4 regions of the Chryseobacterium sp. IT-36CA2 genome follow, and region 1 is predicted to be linked to each of the others. Evidence: riboswitches for the same ligand, from Rfam matches in the RefSeq annotation. Region 1 holds a riboswitch; each other region holds the start of a gene.

Region 1 (3,182 bases):
AAGCGTGATAGTTCTTTACAAAATCTTTGCTGGCTGTGTTATCAACAACGATTAAATTTTCAAGTTGATTTTCATTAGAGAAATTAATCAGTTCTTCAACATTCGATGGATGTTCTGCCGTCAAAACCTCATCACTCCAATTGGCATCAAATCCTTTTTTGTTGAAGGCAATTTTCTTTGAGTTGGCTACCGCCACTACTTTCAGGTCTATTTTTTTACGCTTTTTAATTTCTTCTGCAGATTCCAAAACCTGTTGTATCAATGTTTTTCCTACGTTTCCGTGGCCAATGATTGCCAGATGAACCGTCTTTGGTTTTTTGAAAATTTCAGATTCTATGATGTTTCTTGTTTTTTCATCCTGTGAGGAAGTCACTACGATATTTACTCTGTTTTCTCCTGCTACCTGATTCAAAAGCAATGGGAAAACATTGTTTCTTGCCAGTTCGGCAAAGACTTTATTGAAATCTTCTGCTACAAAACCAATCACAGAAACATTATTGATACTATAGATCTGAGAAACTTTTCCAGATTTTCTTTCTTCTTCAAATTCATCAATAAGACAAGCTACTGCTTTTTCTGCATCAATTTCCTGAACCAAAATAGAAATTCCGTTTTCTATGGCTTGTTGTGAAATTACTCCTACACTGATACGCGCTAAGGTAAGCGCTTTAAAAATTCGTCCGTCAATCCCAATTTCTCCCAGAAAATCTTCTCCTTCAAATTTGACAATTGATCTATTTTTTAAGAATTTTATTTCGTTAACCTTTTTCATTACTTTATAAAATATTTTTTATGATATTATTTAATTGTTGATATTCCATTAGGAAGGCATCATGCCCGTGTATAGATTGGATCTCGTGATAAGAAACATCCTTATTTTTCTCTTGTAAGTTTTCAAAACACATTCGGATTTCAGAAGCCGGGAAGAATAAGTCTGTATCTACGGAGATCATGTGCATTCGTGTCTGTATGTTCTCCAGTGCTTCTTCAGCAACGTTTATATTCATCAAGAGATGATTCATCAGTTTGTAACTTTTCAAACTAAATCTTTCGTTTAGTGCATTACCATGATAAACCAGCCAGTCTTCTGATTCCAGGGATTTTTTTTCCTGGTTATATTGGTTTTGAAATCTGTCGTTGAGCGACTGTGGAGTTCTATAACACAACATGGCATGAATTCTTGCTTTCTGTAATGGTTCTTCTTTATCATTCAATAAAAATTTCTGAACCAGACACTGTGCATGAAGCCAGTCGTGTGTTCTGTAATCACAGGCTATAGGAATAAATATTTCTGCAAGATCCGACTGCTTGGCAAGCATTTCCCAGGCAATCCCTCCTCCCAGAGAGCCTCCAATAATGGCATATAAATTTTTGATATGTAAAGCTTCAAGCCCTTTCAGAAATATCGCTGCGATATCTGAAGGAGTGAAGTCTTCATAGTCTTCAATTAAAAAATCGTCATATCCGTTTCCGGGTATATTAAAGCACAGAACGGTATATTTATCGGTATCTACAATCTGATTTTCTCCTACCAACTGTTTCCACCAGCCTTTTTCTCCGGATACATTGGAATTTCCGGTAAGAGCATGGTTGATTAAAATGATAGGGGCTGTAAACAGATCTTTCCCAAAAAGCTGATAGCTTAATGAGATATGGTATTCCTTTTGAGAATAAGTTTGATACGAAAGATTAATATAGTTTAATTCTGTTTTCAATTCTATTAAATTTTAATACAATTGAAAATGCCACAGGAAATGGCTGAAAAAGAACTTCAGTGAGTTATCTGTCCAAAATACTTTGGTAGAACGTAGCACCTTCTTTGCTTGCGCAAAGGGTTGCTAAGGTTTCATAGGGTCTAATCCCTCAACCTTTCTTGATAACATTTTCAATATTTGAATGAACGAATGATGCAAAGGTAGTTCTTTTCTTTTAATTTCAAAAAAAAAATATTTTAATATTCAAAAAAGCCCTTAAACACAAGTGTTTCAAGACTATATTAATAATTATTCAGATGAAAAAAATTGGAATTACTTCTCAAAAAAACTAACTTCGTGGGGAAAAATGATGAGATATGACCGCTGAAAAAGAAAGATTACAAGATACCAAATGGAAAAACTGGGGACCTTATGTAAGCAACCGGCAGTGGGGAAATGTACGCGAAGATTATAGCCCGAACGGGAATGCCTGGAATTTTACCAATCATAATAATGCCGAAAGCTACGCCTACCGCTGGGGTGAAGAAGGCATTGCCGGAATTTCTGATGTAAAGCAGCTTTTATGTTTTGCTTTTTCATTTTGGAACAAGAAAGACAAAATGGTAAAAGAAAGGTTCTTCGGATTGAGTAACCCTCAGGGAAATCATGGGGAAGACATCAAAGAAATTTTTTATTATCTGGATAATACGCCTACTCATAGCTATATGAAAATGGTGTATAAATATCCGATCAATGAATTTCCTTATGATGACCTTGTTGCCGAAAATGGAAAACGCAGTAAAAAGGAACCGGAATATGAAATTTTCGATACCGGAATTTTTGATAATGATGAATATTTTGATATTTTCATAGAGTACTGTAAAGCCGACCACAATGATATTCTGGCCAGAGTAACCATCTGCAACCGAAGTCAGCATGAAGCACCTATTCTGGTAGCGCCTACTGTATGGTTCAGAAACAACTGGAAATGGGGATATAATACCTATAAAGGAGAAATCAATGCTTCTGAGAACGGAAGTATCAATATTGGCCATGATAGTATTTCGATCAAAAAGTTCTATTCCCGAAATACCAATGCACAAAGCGTATTTTGTGATAATGAAACCAATAACGCTAAACTTCATGGAACACCTGCTGCCGAAAACAGCTATTTCAAAGATGGGATCAATCATTTTATTACCCATCAGGCAAATACGATAAATCCCGAAAAGAAAGGGACAAAAGCTTCTTTTCTGATTGACGAAGTTATTGGCGCCGGAGAATCAAAAGTTTTTGAATTCAGACTATGTCCTGATGAGGCGGATGAACCTTTTGAAAAGTTTGATGAAATTTTCAATACCCGACAGGCTGAAGCTGAAGAGTTTTATAAAGACGTTCAGAATGACACTGTCAACGAGGACGAAAGAAATGTTCAGAGACAGGCATTTGCCGGACTTCTCTGGAATAAGCAGTTCTATCACTACAATA
Region 2 (3,182 bases), on a different contig from region 1:
GAATAAGTGTAGAAGTAGAACTATAATAGATCTGAGCCAATGAAGGCGCTCTAAATCCAGTGGAAACAGCTCCTCTCCAGTTCAGATTGGGAGCCAGCTTTACATTGGTTGCCACTTTATAATTGAATGTAGAACCGAAGTCTGAATAATTTTCATATCGTAAGGCTCCTTCCAACAGCCATCCATCGGTCACTTCAAGCTCTGCATCGGCATAAGCTGCAATACTGTTTCTGTTTCCTGATACTGCATTTTCCGGACTAAATCCTGGGAAAACCTGTGCTCCGGCTGGTCTTATATTTTCGAAGAAATCGGTTACCTTTTCATTTTCAGGGGTTTTGGCGGTTACCACACGCCCATAAATATCGTAAGAAGCATAAGAATTTTCTTTTCCTGCATTTACTTTATAATTTTCGTGTCGGTATTCGGCACCGAAAGCAATGTTCAATCCTTTAAGGACATCATATTTTTTGGAAAAATCCAGATTGACTGTATTTTGTGAAAACTCAGATCCTCCCGCATCAAAAGTTCTTGGAGAGCTGTCTGTAAGCGATGCATTAAAGGTATTTACCACTCCAAAACCAAAGGTATTTTTCCCGAAAGTATTACTGAAATCTACATTCCAGCCATTCCATTTTCCTTTAATCCCGGCAGCAAGTGAATAATCATTTACGGCTGCTTCAATCTGAGGAAGGTATCCGTTTGGCGTTACCACATTGATGTTTCTTTCCGTATTTGGGAGCCTGTAAAAACCTCCGGCATTTCCAAGACGATAGCTATAACCACCAAATGAATAAACCTTCCAGTCTTCATTCACAGGAATTTCGGAATTAAAGAAAAGCTGCCCCGATTGTAACTTAGACTGTCCGGCTCTCAGGCTGAAATCTTTTCTCTCCAATCCTCTGTAGCTAAGTTCCTGGGAAGTAAAATCTTTACCTAATATTTTTTGAAGGTCAGAAATACTATTTGCCCCTGAGATCTGAGACTGAAAATCAGTTCCAAAATAACCAACCTTAGTCGCATACTGTTTTACCGTATTGATAATCTGCTGGGTGTTGGACGTATTGGTAATGTTTTTATACAAACCATCAATATTAACTCCGTCCTGCAGTGCTCTGTAATTAATAGCATTATAAGCATTGAAAATATCTCCTTCTCTTACTCCCGCCCTGGAATAAGGATCACGATATTGAGCAGAACCCGTAACGTTAATAAATCCGGATTTTCCAATTTTTGCTCCATAATTAAGATCTACAGAAATGGTTTGTCCATCTACTCCTCCTGAGAAATTATTGGCAACAGGAGAAGCATACCCTCCTAGAAATACCTGTCCGGAAAGTCCTAATCTTTTCTTCAGTCCCAGATTAACGACTCCTGCAATGGCATCAGAGCCATATTGAGCAGAAGCACCATCTCTTAAAACTTCAATTTTCTCTAAAGCAAAAGCGGGAATAGCATTAAGATCAGTTCCCACAGAGCCTCTTCCCGGTGTAAGGGTAACATTAATTAATGAAGACTGATATCGTCTTTTTCCATTAAGCAAAACCAAAACCTGATCTGGTCCTAATCCTCTTAATAGAGCAGGATCTACAAAGTCAGTTCCATCGTTCACCGTGTGTGATGTGGATGAAAATGATGGGACTATATAATTCAAAGCCTGGCTGATATTGTTCGTCGGGCTTTGTTTTAAAATTTTTGATATGTTAATGATATCGACCGGAACAGGGGTTTCCGTCAATGATCTTCCGGAACCTCTTGATCCAAGGATCACTACATCCTCTATTTTTTTTGATTGTAAAGTGTCCGTTTGTGCGTAATAAAATGTAGAGATAAGTGCGAAAGAAGGAACAAATATTTTTGTTTTGAAATTATGCATGTTGATTGTTGTTTACTTTTTGTTGTTAAAAATTGTTTTTTGAGCAATACAAATCCTGTAGCCTTAAATTGTAAGGTTACCATAGATGCTCGAAATGTTTGTATTATTTTTTAGAAATAGAAAGTGCTAGCAGCAACAACACATGCGCATATAGAAATGGCATGAAAACATATTAGAATAATGAAGATTCACTTCATGATCCGAGGAATAAAAAATAACTGATGTAAGGTGATTTCCCTTGTCTTTAAACATTTGGTTCTAACTTTAAAACAAAAATTCAAGATGGGTAATGATAGAATGATAAACATTTTTTCCGGAAGATCCGGCTTATCGATTGCAGCACCTTGCTTGTTTTTGCAGGTTGCTATCCCATCTAGAGATTCTTGATAATTACCCGGCAAAGATATAATTATTTCGGAAATAAAAAAAATTTTAGCTTAATTTTTCGATTTTCACAATTTTAAAGTAACAATTTATCTTTTTCAGCGTCTAACCGGATATCAGTAAAAACATTATGAAAAAAACGATTTTCGCATTATCCTTATTAAGCTCCGTCTTTATTTTCTCTCAGGAAAAAAACAATAAGCCTCAGGAAAAACAAATTGAAGGAGTAGTTATCACAAAAACTAAAAAAGCCGTTGAACAAAAAGCCGACCGTACAATTTTTGACTTTTCCGAACAACCTCAGCTGAATAACGGGAATGTTTTGGAAGGAATTAAAAAGCTGCCAGGACTTGTATCTACCGACATTGCAGGGATGATGTATCAGGGAAAAATGCTTGAAGTATATCTTAATGGAAGACCTCTAAATATCACATCCAATGAATTGAACTCCTTCCTTGAAGGAATGCCTGCCAATTCTGTAGAAAGAATTGAAGTGATCACTCAGCCTGGTGCTGAGTTTCCGGCAACTTCCGGAGGAGCTATCATGAATATCATCACTAATAAAAATGCCAATAAATATTTAACGGCTACGTATTCGGGGAATTATTCTTTCACGAATTATGATAAATTCAGAAACAGAACCACAAACTCTGTTAACTTAAATGCAAGAAATAAATATTTCGGATGGCAGCTGAATGTGGGGCAAAATTATCGTGAAAGTATGCTGAATGGCCAACAGGACGAACTTTTGAGCAGCCATACCGATAGATATGCACGCGGATATTTTGCAAAATCAGGATTGACATTTGATTTAGGACAAGACAGATTATTATTAAACTACGATATTTATCACAATAATAACGACAATTATACTTTAAGTGACGGTCATGGAGATTTGCCTTTCAAGAGAAATCTGAAGGATTTA
Region 3 (3,182 bases), on a different contig from region 1:
ATGTCATATTGGGTATAGGATGCTTCGTCTCCTGCTTTGATCTGGTATTGTTCAAATCTGAATTCTCCCCCGAATGCAATATTGAATTGTTTTATATTTTTTGAAACATCAAGGTTAATGGTATTTTGAAGGAAGCTATGCGCTCCGGCATAAAATCGTGTTGGAGATTTTGCTCCCAGAGAAGCATTATTGGTGTTGCTTACGTTATAATTGAATGTGTTACTTCCGAAAGTATTGCTTAAGTCGAATAACCAGTCATTCAAATTATATTTTGCTCCTACAGCGTAAGAAACATCGTACACCTGTGATCCGAGGGTCGCCTGAAACCCGTTCGGATAAATGGATGAAACTACATTGGATGTTTCGCTCGGAAGTCTTCTGAAGCCAAATCCTTTTCCTTCTTTGATACTGAATCCTCCAAAAGAATAGACTTTAAAATTATCATTAAAAGGATATTCTGCATTGAAAAACAGCTGACCCTGTCTGATTTGGGCATCTCCGATCTGAAAATTAAAATCATCGCGGGTTAATCCTCGTTCTTTAATCTTCTCATCATCAGCCGCTCTTGCAGCAGCAGGATCATCGGCAAATGCATACGCAAAATTATTTCCGAAAATGTCGAGATCATGATTTTGGGTTCTTGTCGTTTTTCCTCTGTGACTTAATTGCAGAGACAGGTTAATATAACTGTCTTTCTTTCCTAATGAAGTTCCGTAATTGGCGCCTGCCTGGTAAGTATCACCATCATTTCTTCCGGTCAATCCATAAGTAAGGCTTGCTGAAGCTCCGGCATTTTTTTTAAGAATAATATTAATCACTCCTGCAATGGCATCAGAACCGTATTGTGCAGCCGCTCCGTCTCTTAACACTTCTATTCTGTCAATCGAAATCACCGGAATGGCACTTAAATCTGTTCCTACAGAGCCATTTCCCACTGTATTCTGATAATTTACCAATGATGTAGAATGTCTTCTTTTTCCGTTAAGCAGCACCAGAACCTGATCGGGTCCCATTCCTCTCAGAGTTACAGGATCAACATGTTCTGTGCCATCCGAAGCAGACTGTCTCACTGCATTAAATGATGGAATCACATAGTTCAGGAGATCCTGAGCAGTCATTTGCGGAGAACTTCTCTGGATTTTATCGATATTAATTACATCTACAGGAACGGGTGTCTCCAGCTTTGTTCTTTTGACATTACGGTTTCCGACAATGATAATATCTTCGATTTGTTTTCCTTTTTCCTCACTCTCCTGAGCTGCGACCAGAATTGCTCCAAGCAATAATACAGCTGTGCTTAATTTTTTCATTTTGTTCTTGACAATTAATAATACAGGCCCGACGGATCTTTCCGCAGATACACAAGACTTCAAGAAATGGAATTCATATAGAATATTGACTTCACTTATCTCCCCCTAAGGGTTGGAATTAGCACCTTTACACTTCTGAAACCGTGTAGGTTGCTAAGGTTTCACGGGGCCAAATCCCTCCACCTTTCTTGATAAATCTACTGCAAAAGTAGACTATTTTTTTAAATGTACAAAAAAGGCAAATCTGCAATACTGCAAATTTGCCTTTTATTATTTTATAGAAATTGTTTACACTTTTATTTTTGAACCATTAAGATTTAATAAGAGTTTAAGAGTATTAAGATAAGCCTCGCTTTAAACTTAAAAATCAGAATGATTCAGCTTAACTCTACTTTATTTATTAAATCCTTCTTAATGGTTTTTAAGATATTCAATATTTTTTATAAGTCTAAACGCTTTTATTTAATGATCATCTTTTGAATCGCAATTCCTGTATCCGATTTAAGCTGTACAAGGTAAGTTCCTGCGGGATAACTGATTTTCGCGTCATAGGTACCATTTTCTCTATCAAGTTTGAATGAATCAAGTTTTTTACCGGTCATATCAAAAATTAAAATTTCTCCATTTTTTGCTTTGCTGAAAACGAATTTAGCAACTCTGTTTTTTACAGGATTATCTGCAATCTGAAGGGATAATTTGTTGGCAGCATTGGTATCTGCTGTTGACAAAGTACCTGCATAATTTCCAAAGATTCTGAATTCGCCTGGCTGTAAAGTAATTGGAGCCGTTGTGGAGACTACATTCGAGATACTGTCATCCATCAGATTCTGCCACTGGCCTGTGTATGGGAAATAAGGGACTACATTCTGCACAGAAGTAGTGTAATTCGCTAATACTACGATGTTCTTTGTTCCTGTTGTAATAGTTGTATCATACACATAAATTCTTGTGATCAGACCATTAGGATCATTCGTAAGGTTATTGGATTCTATACTGTACGTTTTAGATTTAAAAACCGGATGACTGTTTCTGATATTGATGATTTTAGCCCAGGTATCATACACCGCTTTTCTGTTTGCATTCGTATCATATCCTAAGGTAAATGCAATAGGTTTCTCATCTGTTCTACAGCCGCTGTCGATAGTACCATTTGCACATCTGTTGATGCTGAATTCATATCCTAATTCGCCAAACTGCCAGATCATTTTCGGACCTGGAATCGTGAAGAAGGTTGCACCGAAAGTTTTCATTCTTTCAAGAGCGGTATTCAGATCTTTCACATTATAACTTCCGTTGGTAGCTCCGTATGCAAGATTTTTAAACATCAGTCTTTCTTCATCATGGCTTTCTCCATAGCCTACAGCACTCATATTGGTAAAGCCGTGGAGACTGTGGTTCATACGGTCATAATTGCTGTTTTCCTGATATCCCATTGTATTCTGATTGTAAGGATCTGTCTGTTTATTCCAAAGCATAACGCCTTTTCCTTCTGCTATTCTGTAATTCGCCCATTGCTGCTCTTCTGCATCTGTTCCAAGGTGTTCGAAGATCATGTAAGAGTTCGGATCCAGAGCCCATTGTCTGTCTGCGTAGTGTTTCATGATATCTACTCTGTCCTGCTGATAGGCGTTGGTGCACGTTTCATCATTTTCAGAACAGCTTTGAGTGAATCCTTTTGTTAAATCCCAACGGAATCCGTCTATGTGATATTCATTCAGCCATTGTTCAAGACATCTTTCAACGTAATATTGCGTTGAAGGACTTGTATGGTTAAAATCATTGAATACATTATATGAATGTTTCGGAACCTGATTAAAGTAAGGATTGTTTGCCGCTACATCTCCATAGCCGTCTCCATCCGGGTCTATATTC
Region 4 (3,182 bases), 160 kb from region 1:
TATTGATGGGTCTATTGATAATGCTCCTAAAACTCAGGTTCCGATTATGAATCTTGAGATTCCTACTGAATTACCAAACGTTTCTACAGGTATTTTAGATCCTAGAGATACGTATGAAAATGCTTCAGATTGGGAAGAAAAAGCAAAAGATCTTGCTTCAAGATATATCAAAAACTTTGAACAGTACTGTGATACTGAAGAAGGTAGAAAATTAATTGCTTCCGGACCTCAATTACAGGAACAAACTATCTAATAGTTAACTAAGCATAAAGAAAAGCCTCATCATTGATGAGGCTTTTTTTATTAATATTTTTTACAGCTTTCAATCAATTCATTTTGTTCATCAAGTTTTAGTACTGTTGATTTGATCGATTCTCCAGTTAGACGTTTTATGATCATAAAATGTTTTGAAAAAAAGTAAGACTCTTCGTCCAATATTTTATCTAAATACTTTGGAGTAGTGAAAGTCATCCAATATTTTGCTTTGTTGGAAAATATAATAGTTACTTCTATGGTATCAGATTCAATATTTTCTATTTTGTCATCTATGTTAATAGAAATTATTTCTGGTTGATTGTTTAAACTGAAATAAAATTTTGAATACCATCTCAGTCTTCCTTCGTCATTCTTAACCCTTACATTATCAGCGTTAATTTCTTCGATAATGTATGATTTTCTTTTTGTTAATTGCCTGGAATATGTCCCAATGCATTTGCAGTAAATCTTATCTTCTATCTTCATAAATCATTTCTAATTACTCATATGCATCTGTGAAAATCTGTGAGATCCGTGGGAAGGATATAAACTATAAAATTATTTCAAACTTAATATAGCCAATCTATACCCATCCATTCCAAAGCCTGATAAAACCGCATCCGTATTAGCAGCTGTTACAGATTTCTGTCGGAATTCCTCTCTTTTATAGATATTGCTGATGTGAACTTCTACTTTTGGTTTACGAATATTTTTTAGACAATCCGCAATTGCGTAGGAATAATGGGTGAAAGCTCCCGGATTAATCACTACTGCATCAAAATCATCCTCCTGAAGTCTGTTGATAAGTTCGCCTTCAATATTAGACTGATAATATTTTAATTCATGAGCCTGAAACTCAGATTTTAAATTTTCCAAATAGCTTTCCATGGAAACAGTTCCATAGATTTCCGGTTCTCTGGTACCTAATAGGTTAAGGTTAGGGCCGTTGATGATTAAAACTTTCATACTATAAAATTAAAAACTTTTTTTAATTAACAGCCAAAAAATTCTCCATTGATTGGCTGTTATTCAATTGAATTATTAATAATGATATTTATCATGTATGTGAAAGTGATAACGATCGTAACTCTTTGTAGTAAGGGATTTTATTAAAAAATTACGTTAATTTTTGAAAAATTATCATGAAAAATAAATAAGTCTACTTGTTTTGTAGACTAAAAGTTTTTAGCTTTGCAACCATATTTCGATCGGCTTATAAAGAAAGATGGAGGGAACTGACCCTATGAAATCTTGACAACCTACCCGTGGGGCAAGGTGTTACATTCAGCCTTTTAAGGAAAAATAAGGATTTGGTTTATCGTATTTATCGATGCCCTTTGCTGACTTTTCTGCAAAGGGCTAAATTTTAATATATGATAAATAAAATTGATTATGATTAATATAAATTTATTCAATTCTAAGGTTTGGATGCCTCCGGTTGCTGCATTTTTTCTGGGAGTAACCAGTCTCAATGCGCAGAATTCCAAGCCTAAAAAAGATAGCCTTAATGAAAAGGAGATTGATGAAGTGGTAGTGGTAGCCTACGGAAAAGCTAAAAGAAACAGCTATACAGGTTCTGTAGCCACTATTTCCAGTGATAAAATTAATAACAGACCCGTAACCAATATCACCAAAGCATTAGAAGGTCAGGTTGCCGGAATTCAGACAACAAGTGCATCTGGACAGCCGGGAGCTGTTTCTACCATTCGAATCAGAGGGATTGGCTCTATCAGTGCTTCAAGTGATCCTTTGTACGTAGTAGACGGAATTCCTTTTGACGGGAATCTGAACTCTATCAGCCCAAGCGATATTGAATCCATCAGTGTTCTGAAAGATGCTACAGCAAGTGCTTTGTATGGTTCAAGAGGAGCTAACGGGATTATCATCATCACCACAAAATCAGGTAAAAAAGGAGAGGCAAAAGTCAATTTTAATATCAGTCAGGGATTTTCCGGAAGAGCGGTGAAAGACTATGAACAGGTTAATACAGATCAATATTTCCAATTGTACTGGGAAGCATTGAGAAACGGATATCAATCTGGGAAAGTGAATGCTCAGCAAGCTGCTCAGATGGCAACGGGCAACCTTGTTTCTTCATTGGGTATCAATCCATATGGAACAGCTTATCCAAAACCGGTAGGAACGGATGGAAAGCTGTTACCGGGAGCTTCACCGCTTTGGAATGATGACTGGAGAGATATTTTGCAAAGAGTAGCTTCAAGAAATCAGGTAGACCTTGATATCAGCGGAGGAAGTGAGAAGAGCAATTATTTCTTTTCCCTAGGTTATCTTGATGATAAAGGAATGGCCATTGAATCAGGATATAAAAGATATAATACCAGATTGAAGATCAATTCGGAAGTGAAAAAATGGTTGAATGTTGGAGTGAACTTAAATTATACGAACAGTATTCAACAGGCACCTACTTCTTCAGATAACACTTCTAGTAATATCATCAATGCCGCAAGGTTTATTCCTTCATTCTATCCTTATTATGAAAGAAATGCGGACGGAAGTTATATTTTAGGATCTGATGGAAACCCGGTTTATGATTTCGGAAAATACAGACCTACAAGTGCACTTCAGAATCAAAATGCTGCTGCAACACTGTCATTAGATAAAAACGAAAATAAAGAAGACAATTTCTCTGGAAAAGGATTCATGGAGCTTACGTTCCTGCCGGAACTGAAATTCAAGACAAGTTTCTCTGTTGATTTGGTGAATTACAACGGACATTATTATTCAAACCCATTGCTGGGACAAGGAGCTGAAATAGGAGGTTCGGTAACAAAAAGCAATAGCAGGACACTTTCTTATACTACGAGTAATATTCTGACTTATGATAAAAAATTTGGAAAACATCATGTGAATGCTTTGGCAGGTCATGAATTCTATAAATATGACTATCAGACGATTTCCGGAACAAG

What was found. A riboswitch is a leader RNA that binds a small molecule or an ion and turns the genes downstream of it on or off. The one in region 1 is predicted to bind S-adenosylmethionine.
Region 2: linked by a shared signal. The riboswitch ahead of ACM6F9_RS20855 (TonB-dependent receptor plug domain-containing protein) and the one ahead of ACM6F9_RS11535 (alpha/beta fold hydrolase) in region 1 are both predicted to bind S-adenosylmethionine.
Region 3: linked by a shared signal. The riboswitch ahead of ACM6F9_RS21195 (TonB-dependent receptor plug domain-containing protein) and the one ahead of ACM6F9_RS11535 (alpha/beta fold hydrolase) in region 1 are both predicted to bind S-adenosylmethionine.
Region 4: linked by a shared signal. The riboswitch ahead of ACM6F9_RS12295 (SusC/RagA family TonB-linked outer membrane protein) and the one ahead of ACM6F9_RS11535 (alpha/beta fold hydrolase) in region 1 are both predicted to bind S-adenosylmethionine.

The regions. Positions count from the first base shown of each region.
Region 1 is NZ_CATKPG010000021.1:13,551-16,732, forward strand. Features, by position in the region: gene ACM6F9_RS11530 (ACT domain-containing protein) at 1-772, opposite strand, end outside; gene ACM6F9_RS11535 (alpha/beta fold hydrolase) at 777-1,715, opposite strand; SAM riboswitch class I at 1,777-1,883, opposite strand; gene ACM6F9_RS11540 (MGH1-like glycoside hydrolase domain-containing protein) at 2,072-3,182, shown strand, end outside.
Region 2 is NZ_CATKPG010000025.1:104,463-107,644, forward strand. Features, by position in the region: gene ACM6F9_RS20855 (TonB-dependent receptor plug domain-containing protein) at 1-1,873, opposite strand, end outside; SAM-I-IV-variant riboswitch at 2,171-2,268, opposite strand; gene ACM6F9_RS20860 (outer membrane beta-barrel protein) at 2,388-3,182, shown strand, end outside.
Region 3 is NZ_CATKPG010000025.1:180,020-183,201, forward strand. Features, by position in the region: gene ACM6F9_RS21195 (TonB-dependent receptor plug domain-containing protein) at 1-1,310, opposite strand, end outside; SAM riboswitch class I at 1,403-1,508, opposite strand; gene ACM6F9_RS21200 (alpha-amylase family glycosyl hydrolase) at 1,769-3,182, opposite strand, start outside.
Region 4 is NZ_CATKPG010000021.1:171,355-174,536, reverse strand. Features, by position in the region: gene pckA (phosphoenolpyruvate carboxykinase (ATP)) at 1-253, shown strand, start outside; gene ACM6F9_RS12305 (hypothetical protein) at 304-741, opposite strand; gene ACM6F9_RS12300 (type II 3-dehydroquinate dehydratase) at 814-1,221, opposite strand; SAM riboswitch class I at 1,466-1,564, shown strand; gene ACM6F9_RS12295 (SusC/RagA family TonB-linked outer membrane protein) at 1,648-3,182, shown strand, end outside.